3 regions of the Streptomyces sp. NBC_01506 genome follow, and region 1 is predicted to be linked to each of the others. Evidence: riboswitches for the same ligand, from Rfam matches in the RefSeq annotation. Region 1 holds a riboswitch; each other region holds the start of a gene.
The links. A riboswitch is a leader RNA that binds a small molecule or an ion and turns the genes downstream of it on or off. The one in region 1 is predicted to bind cyclic di-AMP.
Positions count from the first base shown of each region.

Region 2: linked by a shared signal. The riboswitch ahead of OG329_RS36710 (C40 family peptidase) and the one ahead of OG329_RS14845 (NlpC/P60 family protein) in region 1 are both predicted to bind cyclic di-AMP.
Region 3: linked by a shared signal. The riboswitch ahead of OG329_RS22170 (M23 family metallopeptidase) and the one ahead of OG329_RS14845 (NlpC/P60 family protein) in region 1 are both predicted to bind cyclic di-AMP.

Region 1 is NZ_CP109422.1:3,437,723-3,442,815, reverse strand. It holds gene OG329_RS14860 (NlpC/P60 family protein) at 1-514, opposite strand, end outside; gene OG329_RS14855 (hypothetical protein) at 803-1,045, shown strand; gene OG329_RS14850 (hypothetical protein) at 1,082-2,191, opposite strand; gene OG329_RS14845 (NlpC/P60 family protein) at 2,327-3,511, opposite strand; cyclic di-AMP (ydaO/yuaA leader) riboswitch at 3,510-3,671, opposite strand; gene OG329_RS14840 (ATP-dependent DNA helicase) at 3,874-5,093, shown strand, end outside.
Region 2 is NZ_CP109422.1:8,164,884-8,169,976, reverse strand. It holds gene OG329_RS36720 (ATP-dependent Clp protease proteolytic subunit) at 1-140, shown strand, start outside; gene OG329_RS36715 (hypothetical protein) at 148-456, shown strand; cyclic di-AMP (ydaO/yuaA leader) riboswitch at 827-998, shown strand; gene OG329_RS36710 (C40 family peptidase) at 1,002-1,472, shown strand; gene OG329_RS36705 (ATP-binding protein) at 1,538-1,969, opposite strand; gene OG329_RS36700 (8-amino-7-oxononanoate synthase) at 2,231-3,436, opposite strand; gene bioB (biotin synthase BioB) at 3,580-4,710, shown strand; gene OG329_RS36690 (adenosylmethionine--8-amino-7-oxononanoate transaminase) at 4,703-5,093, shown strand, end outside.
Region 3 is NZ_CP109422.1:5,044,588-5,049,680, reverse strand. It holds gene OG329_RS22175 (PrsW family intramembrane metalloprotease) at 1-1,007, shown strand, start outside; gene OG329_RS22170 (M23 family metallopeptidase) at 1,004-2,071, opposite strand; cyclic di-AMP (ydaO/yuaA leader) riboswitch at 2,083-2,238, opposite strand; gene OG329_RS22165 (PP2C family protein-serine/threonine phosphatase) at 2,491-3,576, opposite strand; gene OG329_RS22160 (MerR family transcriptional regulator) at 4,095-4,844, opposite strand; tRNA gene OG329_RS22155 (tRNA-Met) at 4,953-5,026, opposite strand.

The DNA of each region.
Region 1 (5,093 bases):
CGAGTTTTCCGTCCGCCTTCGTACGGAGGCGGCCGATGTCGCCGAGCTGCGCGCGCATCCTGCTGACGGCCTGGGCCTGCTGGAAGCCGGCCCGTTCGGCGAGCGCCGAACCGCGCAGATACTCGTCGGGGTCGGAGCTGAGGGCGAGTTGTACGGCGGGGTCGAGGCCGCCCGCGCGGTACTGCGCGGTGGCGATCGAGCCGAGCGCGTCGCGCGAGACGTTGAGCTGTTCCGTACGCCGGGTGGCCTCGTCGCGCAGTCGGTCCAGCGAGGAGCGCGCGTCGTCCGCCTTCTCCTTCGCCCCGTTGTACTTCTCGGTGGCGGCCTCCGCCTCGTGGTAGAGCTTGTCGACCTTGGCCTTCACCTGCGCCGGCGTGAGCTGCGGCTCGGCGTGTGCGGAGCCTTCGAGACCGGTGGCCGTCGCGGCTCCCGCGAGGGCGAGCGTGGCCGCCGTACGGCCGTAGGGGCCGCTGAACGGGCGGTACTTGGATCGGGGTCGGCGGTGCGCTGCCACGGGGGCGTCCACATCCTTCGTTCCACGCAGGCCCGGATGGCCCTTACGGGACAGGACGCTAGGCGCGCGGGTCACGGACGCGCGCTGGCATGGCCGGTATTGCCCGAGGCCGGTAGATCGGCGACGGATTGTGGCCGCCGGGATCCCACCGGATTCGACACTTCCGGACAGAACCTGACCGATCCGACGACACCGGCACACGGGCGGGGGAACGGTGGTACGCGGGCCCCGGACCGGCCGGACTGTCAGTGGGCGCGGCTAGATTTTTCCCATGACCACTCTCGGGGAATGTCGGTCTACACCGCGCGGGCGGCGTGGACCGCGAACGGACCGCTCGCGTTCATGTCGTCGGACGACGGCGACATCCTCTTCGGCGACGGCCGGGTGCGGCGGCTGTCGTCCAAGCCGAGCCTCGCCGCCTTCACCCCGGACGGCCGCGCCCTGGTCACCGTCGGGGGCGCCGAACAGGACGAGATGGAACCCGTCGACGTCTGGTTCCTCGACGGCCCGGACGGCCCGGACGGCCCGTAGAGCCCATAAGGGAGAGGACGCCAGGGGCGTGTCCGCCTACGACCGCGTCGCCGCCCCGCACTCCCCGTCCGCGCCCGCCGTCCCCTCGGTCACCGGCCCGCTGCGGTCGTAGGGGTCGATCGCGGGCCCATCCGCGTCGGCGGCCTGCTCGGCTCCGTATTCGGGGACGAGGTAGCCGGTGGGGTCGCCGCAGCCGCCGTTGGTCATATGGACCTTGTACGAAACGAGGGAGAAGGACCCCCGCTCGGTGATCACCTTGGCGGGATCGTCCCAGTTCAGCACCGTCTCGCGGCGCACGATCACGCGCGCGACCTCGTCGTCGCCGCCGCTGTCCGCCGCCGCCCGCGTGACCGGGTAGACATACGTGACATCGGCGCTCACCTGGAGGGCACCGCGCTCGCCCTCCTGGTAGCTGATCCGCCCCCGTGTCTTGACGACGTCCCCGACGACACGGGTGTGCTCCTTGTCGAACCGGCTGAACAGCAGCAGCGGGTCGTTCTCCTCGCTCGGCGCGCGGAACGCGGTCGCCAGAAAGTCCTGGACGTCCTTCTGATGAGGATTGATCAGCGCGATCGCCTCCGCCGGCTGCCCGCCCCGCAGCACCGCCGGATCCAGACTGGACGCGGCGAGGAAGTCACGGCTGCTGTCGAGCGCGTCCTTCACCTGCGCCTCGCTCATCCACCCGGTCGCCTTGGCCACGGGCACCGTGATCCCGGCCGTCCCGCTGTCCCAGCGCTCCGCGGGCGACCCCTTGAACGGTTCGTCCAGCGTGGGCAGCCCGGCCGGCTCCATGGGCGGTGGCTGGTCCGGGCGCTCCGACTCCGCGGCGAGCGGCCCCCCGGCCCCGCCGTCGTCCTCGAACCACCCGGTGACGCGTCCCGGATCCAGCGCCACGGCCAGCAGCGCGACAGCGGCCAGCAGCCCGACGACGTACCGGCCCTTCAGCCGCCTCGGCCGCCGGGGCGGCTGGTGCGTACGCCATCCCTCCGGTGGCGCGGGCTCCTCCCGCAGCCGCCGCGTCACGATCCGGGCCCGCGCCGACGCCTCCTTGGGCGCGTCGGGCACGCCCTCCGCCGACTCCCGCAGGAATCGCTCCCACTCGTCGTCGGACACGGACGAACCGTCTTGATCCCCACCCGCGTTCATGCCGGACTCCCTCTCTCACCACCGCGGTGTTCGAGACCACCGCGACGGCCCCTCCCCAGGGCACTTTTTCGCATGATCGCACAGGCGGTGAGAGGGGCCCGTGAGACCCCGTGGGCAGCCCCCGGGAGCCAGGGCTCAGGCCGGGCGCACGCTGCCGTAGATCGGCATGTAGTAGATCGACTCCTCACGGACGTTCGCACCCGGCTTCGGCGCGTGGATCATCTTGCCGTCGCCCTTGTAGATGCCGACGTGGCTGATGTCGTCGTAGAAGAACACCAGATCGCCGGGGAGCAGATCCGCCGTGGCGACGCGCGTGCCGACCTTCACCTGGTCCCAGGTCGTACGCGGCAGTTGGACGCCCGCCGCCTTCCAGGCGGCGGCCGTCAGCCCCGAGCAGTCGTACGAGTCGGGGCCGGTGGCGCCCCACACGTACGGCTTGCCTATCTGGGCGCGGGCGAACGCGAGGACCTTCTCGGCCTTGGCCGCGTACGTACCGTCCGTGGCCCCCGAGCCGGTCCCGGTGTCCGCGCCGGTGTCCGTCCCGGTGTCCGTGCCGCCGGTGGCGGGCGCCTCCTCCTGCCGCGCCTCCTCCTGCCGCTTGCGCTCCGCCGCCTCCTCCTTGGCCTTCGCCTCGGCCTTGCGGCGCGCCTCCTGCTCCTTCTTCCGCTCCAGCTCGGCGAGCCGCGCCTTCTCCTCGGCCGTCAGCTCCGACAGCAGCGAGCGCGCCGCGGCGAGCTTGTTCTGGACTTTCTGCTTGCCCTCCTTGAGGGAGGTCTGCGACTCGGTCAGCGTTTCCAGGCTCTTGGTCGCCTTCGCGCGCTGCTGGGCCGCGGACCGCTGCTCCTTCTGGAAGTCCTCGACGGCCTCCTGCTGGCGGTCGGTCAGCCGGCTCATCAACTGGGTCTGCTCGAAGTACGACTCCGGGCTGTCGGCGAACATCAGGGCGGCCGTGGGACCGACCGCGCCCGCGCGGTACTGCGCCGCCGCATACGTACCGAGGGCGCGCCGCGCCTCGTTCACCTTGTCGGCGCTCTTGGCGACGTCGTCCAGGACCCGCTCGACCGACTTGCGCTGGGTGTCGGTCGCTTCCTTCGCCTTGTTGTACTGCTGCGTCGCCGTACCGGCCTGCCGGTACAGGTCGTCGACCTTCTTCTGCACCTCTTCCACCGAGGGCTTGGGCTCGGCCGGCGCGGCGGTGGCGCTCTGCGTCGACAGCAGCGTGACGGAGGCGAGGGCGGCCGTCGTGAAGCCGACAGCCGGAGTGTTCGCGCGCATGCCGGTCCGACTGCGCGATTTGCGATGCGACGCCAAGGTCGACATCTCCTTCCGTGGACCGCCTACCGGGTTAGCTGTCGGGTTCGGGCGGAACGGAAGGCTGCCCTACGGGCCAGGAACGCGGCCCGATTCACCCCGGTCGAACATGGTGGGTCCCCGGTTCCGAACCCCCCTTCGGGAAGCCCGGATTCGGCGCAGGCCGCCCGCCCGGCGCTGATCGCCGGTGGAGTACGGACCGCCTCGGCGAGCACGCTAGCCAACCTGTGGTGCCCCTGTGAAGGTTCGATTCCGATATGCCCGATACATTTTCGTGACCTTTCGCGTAAACGCTCGTCGGCGGCCCCGCGAGGCCGTGTGGCGCCATGCGGCGGCGGGCTGTCAGTGCGGCACCCTAGACTCAGGAAGCGATGAGCAGCCTTTTTGACGACAGCTTCCTGGCGGACCTCCAGCCCTCGGCCGAGGAGCCCCCGCCGCCGCCCGAGGACACCGTTCCGGAACAGGTGCCCGACGATCTCTTCGGAGGGAAGTTCGACGTGCCCCCGCCCAGGGATCCGTATCACCGCGACGGTGCCCCGCGCACGGTCGTGGACCCGGCGGCGCTGCTCGAGGGGCTGAACGACGAGCAGCGCGCCGCCGTCGTACACACCGGATCGCCGCTGCTCATCGTGGCCGGCGCGGGCTCGGGCAAGACCCGGGTGCTGACGCACCGGATCGCGTATCTGCTGGGGACCCGCAGCGTGCATCCCGGCGAAATACTGGCCATCACGTTCACCAACAAGGCCGCCGGCGAGATGAAGGAGCGCGTCGAGCAGTTGGTCGGACCGCGCGCCAACGCCATGTGGGTCATGACGTTCCACAGCGCCTGTGTGCGGATCCTGCGCCGCGAGTCGAAGCGGCTCGGTTTCACGTCGTCGTTCTCCATCTACGACGCCGCCGACTCCAAGCGGCTCATGGCCCTGGTCTGCCGTGATCTCGACCTCGACCCCAAGCGCCACCCCCCGAAGGCGTTCAGCGCCAAGATCTCGAATCTCAAGAACGAGCTGATCGACGAGGAGACCTTCGCCGGTCAGGCCACGGACCCCTTCGAGAAGACGCTGGCCGAGGCGTACCGGATGTACCAGGCGCGGCTGCGCGAGGCCAACGCGCTGGACTTCGACGACATCATCATGACGACGGTCCATCTGCTCCAGGCGTTCGGGGACGTCGCCGAGCACTACCGCCGCCGGTTCCGCCACGTCCTGGTGGACGAGTATCAGGACACCAACCACGCGCAGTACACCCTGGTGCGTGAGCTGGTCGGCCCCTCGGGCGAGGGACACGACCCGGCCGAGCTGTGCGTCGTCGGTGACGCCGACCAGTCCATCTACGCGTTCCGGGGCGCCACGATCCGTAACATCCTCCAGTTCGAGGAGGATTACCCGGACGCGACGACGATCCTGCTGGAGCAGAACTACCGCTCCACACAGACGATCCTCAGCGCGGCCAACGCGGTCATCGAGCGCAACGAGAGCCGGCGGCCCAAGAATCTGTGGACGAACGCGGGAGCGGGCGCCCAGATCACCGGGTACGTGGCCGACACCGAGCACGACGAGGCGCAGTTCGTCGCCGACGAGATCGACCGTATGAC
Region 2 (5,093 bases), 4.7 Mb from region 1:
CCGGCCGTGACGCCGAGCGGATCGACGCCGACATCGACCGGGACACGATCTTCGACGCGGCGGGCGCCATGGAGTACGGCCTGGTGGACCAGGTCGCGCAGGACCGCAGGGCGTCCCTCGGCTTCAACACCCCCCGGTGAACCGCCGATGCCGCCACCGGAACTTCCGCCGCTGCCCGCGCTGACCCGCGCCGAGGGCGACTTCGTCGACAGCTATCTCCAGGTCGTCGACCTGGTGGGCCGGATCAACCCGTCGCGCGCCGACGACACCTACGGCGCGCTGCGCGCCGCGCAGGCCCTGGTGTCCCGAGCGGCCGAACTGCGCGCCGCGCTGACGCTGATGCACGCCAGGGGCGAGACGCGGTTGCACACGCCGACCCTGGACCGCGCGCTGCGGGTTCTCGACGGGGAACGCAGGGCCGGGCGGGTCACCATGCCGCCCGGACCGCCGACTTGATGCGGGCGTCGGTCAACGGACCCGCGACACGACACCGAATCGGTGGCGCGGTGTCCCGTACGGACGCGTCCGTACGGGATTTGCCCGCTCGTTCGGCGTATCGACGCGCCCGCCGCGACAGGGGCGGCGACTTGCGACGGGCGGATCGGCCGTCCGGCCGCAACGCGTCGCTACGTCGCAGGTACAGCGCGTGAGCGGTCATATGGGCCGGTCACCGAATCGACCGTAGCAACCCAAATGGGCCATAAGTGACGAGAGTCACATATGGTCGTTTCGGCTCGGAATTGCGCTGAGGCCGCGTCAAGATCCGTGGGACGACAAGCCCCCGCCACCTCGGCGGGGCGGTCCGGGTGGACGCCGAGTCCTGCCGCCGCTCCGGATGCCTGGTCGACACGAGTGGATCGGCAGGAGTGGAGGACCCGAGCAGTTCGGGGCGGTCCGGCCATGGACCGTTCCTCGGGGTGAAGCCGCACACGCGGCCGGGCATCTTCGCCAGTCCGAACCCGACAGGTCATCCTTCACAGGCGGCTGACGAAGGGTTGCGCATGTCCTCGCAGACGCATGTCCCGTCGCTGCTCTCCCGGGCCGGTACCGCATCGGTCCTCCTCGCCGCCGTCGGCGGCACGATGCTGGCGCCCGGCGCCGTGTCGGAGGCCCACGCCCATCCGGCCGCCTCCAAGGCCCTGAATGTGGCCGCTTCCAAGAAGGGCGCGCCGTACAAGTACGGGGCGACAGGTCCGCATCGGTTCGACTGCTCGGGTCTGACGCTGTTCTCGTACAAGAAGGCGGGCAAGTCGCTGCCGCGTACGGCGCAGCAGCAGTACAACAAGTCGCGCCACATCTCGGCTTCCAGCCGCAAGAAGGGCGATCTGGTCTTCTTCCACTCCGGCAACCGCGTCTACCACGTCGGGATCTACGCCGGCGCCGGCAAGATCTGGCATTCGCCGAAGACGGGTCAGGTGGTACGGCTCCAGCGCATCTGGGCCAAGAGCGTCTGGTACGGCCGGGTCCGCTGACGCCCGTACGCCCTTACGCGCGTACTCCCGTACGGCGGTGCTCGGTACGCGGTGCGGCGTGCGGGTCAGCCCTGGGCCGGGGGCGTCCAGGGCAGGGTGATCCAGACCGTCTTACCGCCGTCGGCGGTGGGGGTCACGGCCACCGCTCCGCCGTACTCGGCGGCCAGCGCGCGGATGATGACCATCCCGCGGCCGTTGTCCTGCTGGACCGCGGCCGGGAGCCGCTGCGGCCACCGCGGATGGCTGTCGGTCACGCCGACGCGCAACTGTTCGTCGCGCTCCAGAGTGACGTCGACCGTGAAGGTCGGTGATCTGCCGAAAGTGTGCTGCACGGCGTTGGTCGCCAGCTCCGAGATGATCAGGCGAACCGTTTCGGCGGTGTCGGCGTCGCCCGGCAGTCCCCACTCCCCGAGGACACGCGCGACATATCTGCGAGCTGCCGGTACCGAGGCCGGATCGCTCGGCAGCGTGACGGATGCTTCTTGATGGTCTGCCATGGCGACGCTGTCCCTTTCCCACCGGGACGCAGACCGACCTATGGCAGATGCCCGCGAGTACGTCCCCGGATTGCGCTTCGCGCCACACTGCCATCAACGGCGCCCGGCGCATGGGCGATCCGCCGGGATATGACCCCGGTTGTCGCTCTAAGCGGTGAACCCTGCTACGCGAGACCGTATTTGAGCGGACTCAAGTTTCCGCCCCCGGCGACCGAGGGGGACGCCGGAGGAGGGAACGTGCCGGGGGACGTGCGCGCGCGCTCAACCGGTCGGTGCCACGGCCCCGGCGGGCGCGGTCGCGACGATCGTCGCGAGCGCCGTCCCGACCTGTTGGTCCGTCAGATCCGCGCGGGCCGTGAGCCTGATCCGGGAGATCCCGTCCGGTACCGACGGCGGCCGGAAGCAGCCCACCACCAGCCCCGCCGACCGGCAGTCGGCGGCCCAGCGCACGGCCGCGTCCGGGGACGGCGCCCGTACGGAGACGACGGCCGCGTCCGGGCGTACGGCGGACAGCCCCGCCCCGGTCAGCCCCTGGTGCAGCGCGTGTGCCACCGTCCGCGCCCGGCCCGCCAGCGACGGGTCCGCGCGCAGCAGCCGCAGACTCGCGAGCGCGGCGCCCACGGCGGCCGGCGCGAGGCCGGTGTCGAAGATGAACGACCGTGCGGTGTTGATCAGTTGGTCGATGACCCGGGCGGGTCCGAGGATCGCGCCGCCCTGGCTGCCCAGCGACTTGGAGAGGGTGACGGTGGCGACGGTCCCCGGGTCGCCCGCCAGACCGGCCGCGTGGACGGCGCCACGGCCGCCGTCGCCGAGTACGCCGAGACCGTGGGCGTCGTCCACGAGCAGCGCGGCGCCGTGCGTACGGCACACCTCGGCCAGTCGCGCGAGCGGCGCCGCGTCGCCGTCGACCGAGAAGACCGAGTCGCTGACGGCCAGGGCCCGTGAACCTTCGTACGTCTCAAGCGTCTTGTCCACGGCCGCCGGGTCCGCGTGCGCCACGACGACGGTCTCGGCGCGCGAGAGACGGCAACCGTCCACGATGGAGGCGTGGTTGGCGGCGTCCGACACCACGAGCGAGCCGCGCGCGGTCAGCGCGGTCAGGGCCGCGAGGTTCGCGGCGTATCCGGACGACAGGACAAGCGCGGCCTCGAAACCGCAGAACTCGGCCAGCTCACGCTCCAGTTCGGCGTGCAGGGCGGTGGTTCCGGTGACCAGCCGGGAGCCGGTGGCGCCCGCGCCCCAGCGGCGCGCCGCGTCGGCCGCCGCGCCCGTGGTCACCGGGTGGTGCGTGAGCCCCAGGTAGTCGTTGCTCGCGAGATCGAGCAGCGCCGAGCCGGAGTCGCGGGGCCGCAGCGTACGGACGAGTCCGGAACGCTCGCGCCGGCGCGCCTCGTCGTCGATCCAGTTGAACGGGTCCGGCGTCGATGGCGGACAGGGCCTGCGCGGCACGGACGGCTCGGTGGGCACGGCTCGGGTCCTTTTGTAGGCAGCCCACAGACCCTAACCGTGGTCGGACCGCCTTCGAGTGTGGTCATACACACACCTGAATGCACCTGTCTTGTAGGGTTCATCCTTGGCTCGGAGGCCCGCCGTAGGCCAGGATCGGCGCCATGGACCTGCTGAACACACTGGTGGAGAAGGGCCTTCGGCGCGAGCTGCCGTCGCGCGAAGAAGCGCTCGCCGTGCTGGCGACCTCGGACGACGATCTGCTCGATGTGGTGGCTGCGGCCGGGAAGGTGCGCCGCCAGTGGTTCGGGCGGCGGGTCAAGCTCAATTACCTGGTCAATCTCAAGTCCGGGCTCTGTCCGGAGGACTGCTCGTACTGCTCGCAGCGCCTCGGGTCCAAGGCCGAGATCCTCAAGTACACCTGGCTCAAGCCCGACGAGGCGTCCAAGGCCGCCGCGGCAGGGGTGGCCGGCGGCGCCAAGCGGGTCTGTCTGGTGGCGAGCGGCCGGGGGCCGACGGACCGGGACGTCGAGCGGGTCTCGCAGACCATCGGCGCGATCAAGGAACGACACGCGGAGGTCGAGGTCTGCGCCTGTCTCGGGCTGCTCTCGGACGGTCAGGCGGAGCGGTTGAAGGCGGCGGGCGCCGACGCGTACAACCACAACCTGAACACCTCCGAGGCGACGTACGGCGACATCACCACCACCCACACCTACGCGGACCGGGTGGAGACGGTGCGGCACGCGCAGGGCGCGGGTCTGTCGGCGTGCTCGGGGCTGATCGCGGGCATGGGCGAGAGTGACGCCGATCTGGTGGACGTGGTCTTCGGGCTGCGCGAGCTGGACCCGGACTCGGTGCCGGTCAACTTCCTCATCCCCGTCAAGGGCACGCCGCTGGCCGAGGAGTGGAATCTGACGCCGCAGCGGGCGCTGCGGATTCTGGCGATGGTGCGGTTCGTCTGTCCCGACGTCGAGGTCCGGCTCGCGGGCGGGCGTGAGGTGCATCTGCGCACGATGCAGCCGCTCGCGCTGCACCTGGTCAACTCGATCTTCCTCGGCGACTACCTCACCACCGAGGGCCAGGAGGGCAAGGCGGATCTGGACATGATCGCGGACGCCGGGTTCGAGGTGGAGGGCATGGGCACGACGACGCTGCCGGGACACCGCGACGGGGGCTGCGACAGTCCGTGCGACACACCGACGGCCGATGCCGGGGCGGACGCGGCGTCCGCGCGTACGGATCTGGTGACCGTACGGCGGCGCGGCGCCGGCACCGACCTGGCGCCCAATGCCTGACGCACCGGCCGCGCTCGACGCGGACGCGCTGCTGGCGCTGGACCGGGCCCATGTCTGGCATCCGTACGGCCCGATGCCCGGCCGTACCGACCCGCTGGTCGTGGAGTCCGCCACGGGTGTACGGCTGCGGCTCGCCCAACCGGCGTACGGGCAGAGCGAGTTGGTCGACGGCATGTCGTCCTGGTGGTCGGCGATCCACGGCTACAACCACCCGGTGCTCAACGAGGCGGCCCAGGGCCAGCTCGCGCGGATGAGCCATGTGATGTTCGGCGGGCTCACCCATGAGCCGGCCGTCCGGCTGGCCGCCAAGCTCGTGGAGATCACCCCCGAACCGCTGCGGCATGTCTTCCTCGCCGACTCCGGGTCGGTGTCGGTGGAGGTCG
Region 3 (5,093 bases), 1.6 Mb from region 1:
TGATCTTCGCCTTCGCCTGGGGCGCCTGTGCCGCCGCCCTCGTGGCGATCACGGCGAACTCCTTCGCGACCGAGTGGATAGCCACCGCCACCGCCGACCCCGGCGGCGCGGAGTCCCTGGGCGCCACGGTGGTCGCGCCGATCGTCGAGGAGAGCGCGAAGGCCGCCGCGATCCTGCTGATCTTCCTCTTCCGGCGGCAGTCCTTCACCGGTCTCGTGGACGGGGTGGTCGTCGCCGGCTTCACCGCGACCGGCTTCGCCTTCACCGAGAACATCCTCTATCTCGGCAGCGCCTTCGGCGAGGACCAGCAGATCGGCAACTCGGGCCTGGTGTCCGTGACCGCGGCGACCTTCTTCGTACGGGTGGTGATGTCGCCCTTCGCGCATCCGCTGTTCACGGTCCTGACGGGCATCGGCTTCGGCATGGCCGCGCTCGCCACCCGGCGTCAGCGCGTGCGCCGGTATGTCCTGCCGGTGCTCGGCCTCGCGCTGGCCATGGGCACTCACGCCCTGTGGAACGGCTCGTCGTCGCTGTTCGGCCCGTACGGCTTCTACGCGGTGTACGCGGCCTTCATGGTGCCCGTCTTCGCCCTGCTCACCTGGCTGGCGATCTGGAGCCGGCAGCGTGAACTGCGCACGGTCTCGGCCGAGTTGCCCGCGTACGCGGCGGCCGGCTGGCTCGCCGAGACCGAACCGCTCGCCCTGTCCTCGATGCGGGCGCGCTCGATGGCGCGCGCTGTCGCGCGGCGGACGTACGGCCCTTCGGCGGCCCGCACGGTCGGCGAGTACGAGGCGTTCGCGACCTCCCTGGCGTTCCTGCGCCACCGCGCGGGACGCGGCACGGCCGGCCCGGACTATGTGGAGCGCGAGCAGGAGCTGCTTCACCACCTGTGGCAGCGCCGGGAGATGGCGTCGCCCGCGCTGGCGTATGCGGCGCGGGCGACGGGGCGGGTGTGGACGCCGCCGCCGTACATCGACTACGGCGGCTACAACCCGTACAAAACCTAGGGCGTGAGGCCCTTGCCGCGCAGCCAGCTCAGCGGGTCGATCCCGCTGCCGCCCGCGGTGTGCACCTCAAGGTGCAGATGCGGACCGGTGACGTTGCCGGTGGCTCCCACGCGTCCGACGGTCTCGCCGGTGGTGACCTTCTGGCCGGTGCTGACCGTCATCGAGGACAGGTGGGCGTACCAGATCTCCGTACCGTCCTCGAGCTCCAGCACCACGCGGTAGCCGTACGACCCCGACCAGCCGGCCGACTTGACGGTCCCGCTGTGGACGGCCTTGGTGGGCGTGCCCGTGGGGGCCGCGAAGTCCAGGCCGGTGTGCTGGCCGGAGGACCACATGGAGCCGGCCTGGCCGTAGGTCGAGGTGAGCGTGTACGAGGAGGTGGGGAGCGAGAAGCTGGCGGCCAGCTTCTCCAGGCGCTCCTTCTCGGCCTTGGCCTCCGCCGCCTCCTTGGCCTTGCGCTTCTCCTCGGCGGCCTTCTCCTCGGCCTCGGTCTGCTGCTTCTTGGCGTCGGCCGCGGCCTTCTCGGCGGCTGCCGCCTCGGCGCTCGCCTTCTGGGCGGCGTCGGCCTCGGCCTGCTGCTGCTCGGCCTGCTGGAGGATGCGGGCGCGCAGCGCCTCGCCGGAGTCGGTGGTGCCCTGCTGGGCGTCCGCGGCGGTGAGGCCCGCCGTGGTGAGCGGGGCGGGCGCCGCCTCTTCGCTCATCTTGTCGCCGTCGGACATGAAAGACCCGACGCCGGGAAGGGACTTGGCGTCGGGAAGATTGTCCGAGATCGCGTCGGGAAGTGATATCGAGACCGCGGGCTTGTCCTGGGCGGAGGCGATGCCTCCCGCGCCGACCGCGGCGATGACACCCACTCCGAGGACCGTGGAGCTGCGGGCGAGAGCGTTGCGCTGTTTGGCGACACGGTGCTTGCCGCGTACGGGACGGATGGAGTCCGCGGTGGGATTCCACTCCTCCCAGTCCCTGTTCGCCTCGCCGTCGGTGAGATCGGAGCCGGCGAACCGGCTTCCGGGGCCGAAACGGGCCGGGGCGGAGGTCTCGGGGGCAGGACTGTTGGACGCCACTGGGGCGCTCTCCTTTCCTTCCTTCTCGCCTACCGGGTTAGCTGACGGGTTCGGAGCAGGAAGGTCTCCTACGAGCGTTCCTTGGCCGCACGAGGCAGCAAGAGACGCCCGATTCACCCCAATTGGTGGTTCCCCGGTTTCCTTGCGGAATTCGGCGCGTGCGCACGGTGCCGTCTCTTTCGACGGCTGGGACAACCGCGCTGCGTTATCGAACGTTAATAGACGACCGGGGCTTATTCCAAGCTGTTCCGGGTGATCGTTAGCGATGACGGCCGGGACCAACCGGGGCACAAGCGGGTGTAATCGGGCGAGTTGATCGACTCTCGGGCCGTGTGCGATCACACACTCGAACTGACGGTGCGTCAAATGTTATGCGGAGGGGTGCGCCTCAACTACGCAGCGTGCCGGGCGAGATGACGTCACGGCACGACCCGCATCGTCCTGCGCCGTTCCGGCTGCCTCGCGGTGGGCCGGCTGACGGCCAGCAGCGCCATGTCGTCCGTCCTGCGGCCACCGGTGTGCCGCCGTACGTCCCCGACGATCGCCTCCAGCAGCTCGTCGGGGCCGGGGAAGATCCGTCCCGCCAGCCGTTCGCGCGGGTTGTAGAAGACACCCGCCGCGTTGCGCGCCTCGGTGAGCCCGTCCGTGTAGAGCAGCAGCGTCGATCCGGAGCTGTACGGCACCTCGTCCGCCCGGTCCGGCCACGCCCCCAGCTCGCCCATCCCCAGCGGCAGCGTCGGGTCGGACGGGGCCAGCACCGTCAGCCCGCCGTCGGCGGCGAGCATCAGCGGCTCCGGGTGCCCGCGGTTGACCACCCGCACCATGCCCTCGACATGCGGGATCTCCGCCAGTACGGCGGTGGTGAAGCCCTCGAACAGATCGATCCCGTTGCGCCGTGTGCCTTCGCGCGCCAGCGCCCGCTCCAGCCGCTGCGCGACCCCTTCGAGTGAACTCTCCTGCTCGGCGGCCTCGCGGAAGGCACCGATGACGACGGCCACGGTCTCGACGGCCCCCATGCCCTTGCCGCGTACGTCACCGACCACCAGCCGTACCCCGTACGCCGTGTCCTGGACGGCGAACAGGTCACCGCCGATGAACGCGCCCTCCTCCGCCGCCTCGTAGCGCGCGGCGACATGCAGCCCGCCGATGCGTGGCTCGGGCGTGGGCAGGACGGCGCGCTGGGCCGCCTCGGCGATGACCCGCGCCGAGGCGAGGCGTTCGCCGCTGCGGCGAACGACACCGTTGATGGCCAGCGCGAGGGCGGAGACCGTGAAGACGGTCAGCGAATCGGTGACCGTCGAGACCTGGGACGCCGAGTTGTAGAGGTGGAGTCCGACCGTGGCGGCGGTCGACAGGATGGCGATGACGAGGGTGCCCGCGAAGGAGAAGAACGGGGCGGCGACCAGCGGTGCCGCCGCGAAGAGCGGGGCGGAGGTGAAGGCGGTCGGGGTCGCCTCGTCCAGGATGATCGCCATCACGATGATCAGGCCGGGCAGGATCTGCACGACCGGATGCGGTGAGCGGGCGGCGTGCCGGCCGCGCCGCCCGGACGGACGGGGGGCGCCGGGGCCGAAGCCGGGTGGATGCTTGTCCGCGGAGCGCGAACCGTTCTCCGTGAGGTCGTCCGGGAGCAGGTCCGCCTCGCGGAAGCCGGCGTCGGCGCGCCGGAAGCCGCGCCGGACCCCGCGGTCGACGCTGTCCTTGAGGTTGCGGAGCCTGGCCCCGGCGGCCAGGCGGGAGCGGACGGCTTTACCGGCGGAACGGTTGTCGCCCGCTCGTCCGCTTCCGCCACCCGCCGTCCCGTCGTCTCCGCTGCCTCTCTGGTGCCCCACCAGTGGCCTCCTGCCCGGTCCGTCGACGGCTGCGGACGGTACCCGCACCCTTCCCAGGCTGGCCCCTTCCGCGCCGGGCGGCTACCCGCCGTCGACCGACTGGGCTATCCGCCCCACTGTCCGCCCCACTGTCGGCCGCACTGTCGGCCGCGCCGCCGAGCGGATTTCCCGGCCCGCCGTACGAGGCGCCGTCAGTCGGTGAGGTGGCGCTCGGCGTACACCTTCATCGCGTCCCGTACGAGGACGGCCGCGCCCTGCTCGTACTTGTCGTAGTTCCGCCCGAAGCGCGCGTCGTCCACGTACATCGCGGTGACATTGATGACGTACGACCTGCCGGGGCTCGTCGTGGCCGCCGACAGCCAGTCGCAGTGCCGGGCGGCGACGGCCTGCGCCCCGTCGCTGTCGGCGGCAAGACCGTCCTTCTTGGCCTGCCCCCAGTCGCGGGCGATGTCCTCGTGCCGGCCCATGAACTCCCGGCGCTCGCCCTCGCTCAGCGACCGCCACCAGCGGTCGCTCTTCTCGTACGCGTCGCGGCCCCACCGCTCGGTCACCTCCTGCTCGTACCGCGTGTGATCGAAGCCGTCGAGAATTTCCTCGGCCATCAGCTCTTCTCCCTTCTCGGTCTTGTGGAGAGTGGTCCGCACCGAGGCGATGAGACGGCCCACCCGCGCGCGCTCCTGTTCGAGCAGCGCGAGGTGGGTGCGCAGGGCGGCGGCCGTGTCCTGTTGGCCGTCGAGGATCCCGGCGATCGCGGGCAGACCGAGACCCAGCTCACGCAGCAGCAGAATCCGCTGCAACCGCACCAGGGCGTCCTGGTCGTAGTAGCGGTAACCGTTGCCGCCGACCCGGCTCGGGGTCAGCAGTCCCAGCTCGCCGTAGTGCCTGAGCGTGCGGCTCGTCGTGCCGGCCTTCTTCGCGATGTCCTGGATCGACCACTCCATGCTGGAAACGGTAAATCTTGACGTTACGTAAAGGTCAAGCGTGTAGGCCCGCACGCGCGCACGACGAAGGCCCGGATCCACTGGATCCGGGCCTTCGTCTTCTGCCAGTAGCGGGGACAGGATTTGAACCTGCGACCTCTGGGTTATGAGCCCAGCGAGCTACCGAGCTGCTCCACCCCGCGCCGTTGAATGCAACATTACGCCATCCGGACCAAGATCATCTCCATTTACCGCCGGAGACTCGTCCAG